2 linked regions of the Acidisarcina polymorpha genome follow. The protein of the gene in region 1 interacts with the protein of each later gene in a pairwise test. Links are inferred from orthologs where the notes say so. Each region holds a gene or a part of one and is shown on either strand. Other genes may lie near its edges. The genes, in order: ACPOL_RS05575 and mrdA.

Evidence for each region.
Region 2: the proteins of ACPOL_RS05575 (region 1) and mrdA interact in binary tests that used the Escherichia coli proteins (3 or more experiments, as listed by UniProt). The link is inferred for Acidisarcina polymorpha from one-to-one orthologs.

The regions. Positions count from the first base shown.
Region 1 is NZ_CP030840.1:1,262,382-1,265,691, forward strand. What follows is about bases 129-3,118. They hold ACPOL_RS05575 (penicillin-binding protein 1A), read right to left. Parts: upstream 2,752-3,118; coding sequence 505-2,751; downstream 129-504. Other genes in these bases: ACPOL_RS05570 (ABC transporter permease), read right to left, coding at 129-275; ACPOL_RS05580 (ABC transporter permease), read right to left, coding at 2,888-3,118. Outside these bases: more of ACPOL_RS05570, read right to left, coding at 1-128; more of ACPOL_RS05580, read right to left, coding at 3,119-3,310. UniProt on the Escherichia coli protein: Cell wall formation. Synthesis of cross-linked peptidoglycan from the lipid intermediates.
Region 2 is NZ_CP030840.1:4,168,684-4,171,996, forward strand. The notes cover bases 298-3,290. They hold mrdA (penicillin-binding protein 2), read left to right. Parts: upstream 298-778; coding sequence 779-2,803; downstream 2,804-3,290. Other genes in these bases: mreD (rod shape-determining protein MreD), read left to right, coding at 298-724; rodA (rod shape-determining protein RodA), read left to right, coding at 2,808-3,290. Outside these bases: rod shape-determining protein MreC, read left to right, coding at 1-200; more of mreD, read left to right, coding at 203-297; more of rodA, read left to right, coding at 3,291-3,313. UniProt on the Escherichia coli protein: Catalyzes cross-linking of the peptidoglycan cell wall. Responsible for the determination of the rod shape of the cell. Is probably required for lateral peptidoglycan synthesis and maintenance of the correct diameter during lateral and centripetal growth.

The sequences.
Region 1 (3,310 bases):
TTGGTGTCTCGGGTGTAATTCCGAACATCCGGGGCGGTGACGGTGCCCCCCGAATCCGGACTGATGCCTGCACCCTGCAGAATATCTCCGAGCACCACCAGCCGATCCGGCTCAGGAAATGGCAGCGGCCGCAGCAACACCCCCTCAACGATGGAAAATATAGCCGTCGTCGCACCGATCCCGAACGCCAGCATCAACACCGCGATCAAAGTAAAGCCCGGGGACTTCAGCAGTTGCCGCACCGCGATCCTCAGATCACGGGAAAGAGACTCCATAGGTTCCTCACAAGAGGGATGCGATCCCGATCCTGGTTCCCAGAATAAATTCGCGGAATCGACCAGTCTTCTGGAATTCAGGTGCCTAAGACAGCCGTCGATGGTCAGCCCGGCGACGCCTGGGGCGACAGCACAAATGCTGCCATGTGGCAGAAGTCGGTTCTTTAGGCCATTCCTGATGCAAAAAGGTGTGCCGGGTTCGTTCTTTCGAGTAGAGTGACTACTCCCATTAACGCGGGGAGCCGCTCCTGCGAGTCGCCGCAGACCTTTCGTCGACCGCGAAGGTCTCGGCATCCTTGCCGGCGATCGCGGCTTTCATGAAGTCCATCCAGATTGGCAAAGCCGCCTTTGCGCCAGTCTCTTTGTCGCCCAACGACTCCCGGCCGTCGTAGCCCACCCAGGTTCCGCAAGTCACCGTCGGCGAAAATCCAAGAAACCATGCATCGGTGAAGTCGCTCGTCGTTCCCGTTTTGCCACCTAATGGATGGTTGAGCGCTTTCGCCACCGAGCCCGTGCCGCTGTTCGTCACTTCACGAAGGAAGGTCATCATCGTCCGTGCCGTCTTCACCCCTGTTGCCTCCGCTACCTCCGAGCGGTCCTCCGCGAGGATCGCCCCGTCGGCGTCGGTCACCTTCTTGACCAGGCGCGGCGCTATCCGGAGGCCATCGTTTGGGTAAACCGCATAGGCAGCGACCTGTTCCTTCAGCGTCACCTCAACCGCTCCCAGAGCAGCCGGCAGGAAGGCTGGTATGTTGGAGGTAATTCCAAACCGGTGCGCCACCTCGATGACCTTGTGCATGCCTACGCGCTCCGCCAGCTTCACTGCGGGAATGTTGCGCGAATCCGCGAACGCCTTCAGCAGCGTTATGCTTCCGAGGTAATTTCCTTCAAAGTTGTGTGGAGTGTAGGACCCAAAGGATGCAGGAGCATCAAGAATACGCTCCTCTGGAGTCGCCCCCTCCTCGACCGCCGCGGTATAGACATAGGGCTTGAATGAGGAACCTGTCTGCCGCTCCGCTTGGGTTGCCCGGTTGAACTGCGACAAATTGAAATCCCGGCCGCCGATCATCGCCAAGACCCCGCCGGAACTATTGTCGATCGCCATCAACGCGCCCTGGACTCCGGAGTCCTGCTCGAGGGTCCCACGCAACTCAGTCTCATCTTGTCCGGCGGCCGGAGCAGCTAAATGGACGTAGACGATATCGCCGGGCTTGAGAAAGTCGTCGGCAGCTTTCTGCCCCGTCCACGCCCAATCTTCCTCGAGCAACACCACCTGACGTTCCCCGACTTTCGCTGTCACCTGATAGGGCAATACACCGGTGACCATCGCGTGCACGTAGTCTCCTGGCTGCGGCGGCAAGATCCAATCCGGATGCCGGAACTCCGCCAATCCCACTCCGCCAGCAACCGCATTCAGCAGATGTCCTTTCCAGCCATGCCGCCGTTCATAGGCTGCTAACCCATCGAGCACCGCGCTCTTCGCGGCGCGCTGCAGGTCGAGATCGAGTGTCGTATAAACGCGAAGTCCCGCCGTATGCACTTGCTCCGCACCAAGCTTCTTTTCAAGTTCTCTCCGCACCTCTTCGACGAAGTACGGCGCCACCGCGTTCGGATCGGTGGCCACCATCAGCCCCAACGGCTCTGCCCGGGCCGCTGCGGCTTGCTCAGCCGTGATCCTGCCATCCTCGAGCATGGCGTTGATCACCAGGTTGCGCCGCCGCAGCGCCTTATCGGGATTTAAGATCGGCGAGTACGCTGACGGTCCCTTCGGCAATCCGGCCAGCATTGCCGCCTGCGGCAAGGTCAAGTCCTTCGCATGTTTGCTGAAGTAGTATTCCGCTCCGGCCTCAAACCCATAGGTTCCATGCCCGAGATAAATCTGGTTGGCATACAGAGTGAAGATCTGCTGCTTGGTAAACGTGCGCTCAATCTGGATCGAGAGAAAGGCCTCCTGCAGCTTCCGCCCAAACGTCCGTTCGTTCGAAAGGAACAGGTTACGCGCTAACTGCATGGTCAGCGTAGAAGCGCCTTGGGCGCGCGCTCCGGAGGTGAGATCGTGATATACCGCTCCCGCCACGCGAAAAGTGTTGACGCCCCAGTGGCTCTCGAAATTCTTGTCTTCGATCGAAATGACGGCCTGGCGCAGCAGCGGAGAGAGGTCGTCATACCCGACCACCACCCGCCGTTCGAGCGCAAAGGAGCCGAAGACCCGGCCCTTCACGTCGTAGAGCTCCGTCGTCGTGCTCGGACGATAATGCTCGAGATCGTCGATCTGGGGCAGATGCACCGAGTACACCAGCAGCAATCCACTTAGCGAACCGACCGCCATCGCCAGCAAGACCAGCACCAGCAAGGCCAGCCGCCCCGCGACTTTGCGCTGCCCCCGCCGCGGACGCGAGCCTCCCGGAGGCTGAAATGGCGTCCCGCTGCCGGTTTTGTTCCCCGATGGAAGCGATGGTCTAGAACCCAATGCCATGCTCGATGCCTTGATTCATGCCTTCGAGCTTAGTCGATTTCACTATCTGGCATGCAGATCGCTCCGAATCCGCAACCGCTTCGGCGTTTACTTGCCTCTCGCGGTGCCTGCCGGTCGGCATGGCCGGCCGGAATCGTCACTCGTAGCGAAGCGCGACCGCCGGATCGACTCTCGTCGCTCGCCGCGCAGGAAAATAGGCGGCCGTCACCGAGACGATGGCAATCATGAGGATCGAGCCAATCAGCGTCAACGGATCGGAAGGCTTCAGTCCGTATAATCCCGCCTGAATAGCTTGGCTTGCCACCAGAGTCGCGGGAACACCCAGAGCAATGCCCATTCCTAAGAGGCCAAGCGATTGCCTCAGCACCAACCACAGCACACCTCCGCTCGATGCGCCCAGCGCCAGCCGGACGCCGAATTCATTTGTCCGGCGAACCACACTATACGTCATCACTCCATAAAGACCGATCGCGCACAGAGACAATGCCAGCAGCGAGAAGAAGCCGGAAAGCTGAGAGACTAGCCTCTGTTCATCGATCAAATGGTCGAGTTGTTCGCT
Region 2 (3,313 bases), 2.9 Mb from region 1 along the record:
CGCCTGCTGGAATGGGTTCGATCATCGCCCCGCGACCCAGGGTCGCAGCTTCTGCTACGAGTGTGCCGAGCGCGGGCGGCTCTCCGATCAACCCGGCCAACGCTACGCGTCCGGCTAACGCCACCAGGCCTTCGACTTCCACGAGCCCAGGAACCAGGCCGCAGACTTCGCCGCAACAAGCTCCTCCTGGAGGGCGTTAGAGTTGCCGAATTTGACGGCCACTTCCAGGCGAGAAGTTGAGGAGCAATCTTACCCGCTCTTCCTGTACCTGCTGGTGCCGCTGCTGGCGATTGGTTTGCAGTCGTTTATCACCCTTCATTTCGCTCGCTTTGCCATTCTTGATCTGCCGCTGCTGGTCACGATTTACTTTGCAATCACCACCCGGAATCCGATCGCTGCGACCCTAACCGGTACCTTGATTGGCGTCGCCCAGGATGCTTTGACTCACCGTCCCATCGGGGTAAACGGCATCGCGAAGGCCATCATCGGCTACTTGGCCGCGTCCCTCGGGGTGCGGGTTGACACGGAGAACCATGCCACCCGGCTGTTGCTGGGATTCATCTTTACCGTGATTCATAGCGCCATTTTCCTGCTGACCACCCATCGCCTCCTGGGTCTTGAGGTCGACTGGAGCTGGTTGCACGAGTTGATCCGGGGGGTGGTGAATGCGCTTGTCGCCGTGGTTCTGTTTGCCCTGCTGGATCGCGCGAAGCGGCGGGATTAACGTTGTATATAGATACAGGAATGTGGGACTGGGCGGATCCCAGGGGATTGTGCGATGCAGAACCCAGATGCTTTGAACAATAAAGACGAGAAACCGGCAATCAAGCTGACAGTCGTTCAGTACTTGATCGTGGGCATCCTTGCGGTGCTGCTTTCCGGGCTATGGCGCCTGCAGATCCTCGGCGCCAATAATTATCGTGCACTGGCAGAGCAGAACCGCATACGCAAGGTGCCGATCCTGGCGCCTCGGGGCAAACTCTTCGATCGGGAAGGACGATTGATCGTCGACAATTATCCCTCGGTGTCCTGCTTCCTCATTCGGGAGCAGGGTCATGACATCGCTCCCGACTTGCCGCTGATCGCCCGCGGTCTGCATATGACCGAGGAGCAGTTAGACGCAATCCTCAAGCATTACCGGCTGGCGCCGAAGTATCAGCCGCTTCCGCTAAAGCAAGACATTACTCCGGACGAAGTGGAATTCATCGAGGCTCACCGGGATGAATTTCCCGAGCTTGAAACCGTCGACGAGCAGCGCAGGCTTTATCCCCGGGACGGCTTTGCGGCCCATCTGATCGGCTACGTCGGGGAGGTGAGCGAAGACATGCTCAACGACCCGAAGTATGCCTACTATGAGCCGGGCGATGTCGTGGGCAAGTCAGGAATCGAACAGAGTTACGACCAGTTGTTGCGAGGCGCTGATGGCTCGCGAGATGTCGTCGTGGATAGTCACGGTCGCGAGGTAGGGAGGTTGGGGACGGAACCCGCCAAGCCCGGGACGAGCCTGAAGCTGACCATCGATCTCGACATTCAGAAAGCGGCGGAACTAGCGCTTGGCGACCGGAATGGAGCCATGATCGCCATGGATCCGCATACCGGCGAGATCCTGGCTCTGGTCAGCCGCCCAACCTTCGACCCCAACGAATTCTCCGTCCGTATTCGGCGAGACGAGTGGAACAAGCTGATCACCGACCCGAATCATCCGCTGCTCGATAAGGCAATTCAGGCCCAGCTTGCGCCGGGATCGACCTTCAAGATCATCATGGCGGCCGCCGGTTTGCAGGCTGGCGTAGCCGAGGACATGAAGGTCCATTGCCCGGGCGGCGCCAGTTTCTATGGCCACTATTTCAAATGCTGGCAAAAGGGTGGTCATGGCGAGGTGAACATCAGCAAGGCGATCTACCAGTCATGCGACGTGTTTTTCTACACGCTCGCTCAAAAGCTGGGGATCGACAAGATTGCCTACTTTGCGCAGCACTTTGGCATCGGCTCAAAGACTGGGATTGACCTGCCCGGCGAAGTTTCAGGGACGATGCCCTCGACCGAATGGAAGATGAAAAACTACCATCAGAAGTGGTATGCGGGTGAGGTGATTTCGGTAGGTATCGGGCAAGGAGCAGTGACCGCAACGCCCGTCCAGATGGCGCGCGCAATCGCCGGAATTACTTCAGGTGGAGTGCTTCGCCGGCCACACCTGGTTTTTCCCGATGAAGTTGCACCAGACTACCGGCAGGCGATGTTGGACTCCTATCCGGGCAGCGGCGATTCGGAACTGAAGATCGATCCGGAAAATTGGCAGATCATCACCGATGCCATGGCCCAGGTGATGTCTCCGGGGGGCACCGATCCGAGCGCGCATCTGGAAGGCATCGATTTCGCCGGAAAGACAGGAAGCGCCCAGGTAGCCAGCAATGCCTTTCTGGCTCGAACCGGGAAGACCCATGTCATGAAGGACAACGCCTGGTTCGTGGGAGTATCACCACGCCGGAATCCGGATATCGTCGTCTGTACGCTGATGGAGTCGGGAGAACATGGGCGTTTTGCAGGCCGACTGGCAGCCCAGGTGATCGCCGCCTTTGTTGATAAGCAGCGGCGGCTGGATAACAACCTGCAAGAGGCAAAGAAAGCGACACCGGTTGAAGTCGGAGCGATCTGGTCGAACCCGAAGCCTGGAGCTTCACCGGGAACGATTGAGGCCAGTGAACTGCATGGCGGTCACTTCTTCTTAAACTCCGATTCCGCCGGCCACCCCTCGGCCTCCAGCCTTGCAGCCTTCACGCCGTTGGCTGCAGGCAGAAGGTAGGCGGATGAGGCGTTTTCTTTCCTTCAACGACTTCGACTGGGTGCTGCTTGGTCTGGTGCTGGTGCTGTCGGTTATCAGTGTGCTCGAGATTTATAGCGCCACTCTACATACCAAGTTTGTCGGTTTCGACCGAAACCAGGTGCTTTGGCTGCTCGGCGGGATGGTGGCGATGTTCGCCATCTCGCTGATCAACTACCATCGTTTGCTCGACATTGCCGTCTGGGCCTATGGTTTTGGCTTGGTGTCGCTGGTGGCCGTGCTTACCGTGGGAACCAAAGTATTAGGTGGCCGGCGGTGGATCAAACTGCCGGGCGGCATCCACTTTCAACCCTCCGAGTGGGTCAAGCTGATTCTGATCGTGGTCATCGCCCGCTATTTTTCCAATCTGGCTGGCAAAGAGCTCAGCTGGAGAGACGTATTCAAGGCCATGGCGATGGTGGGCATTCCCATGCTCATGGTCTTGAAGCAGCCGGACTTAGGCACCGCCCTTACGTATTCGCCCATCCTGCT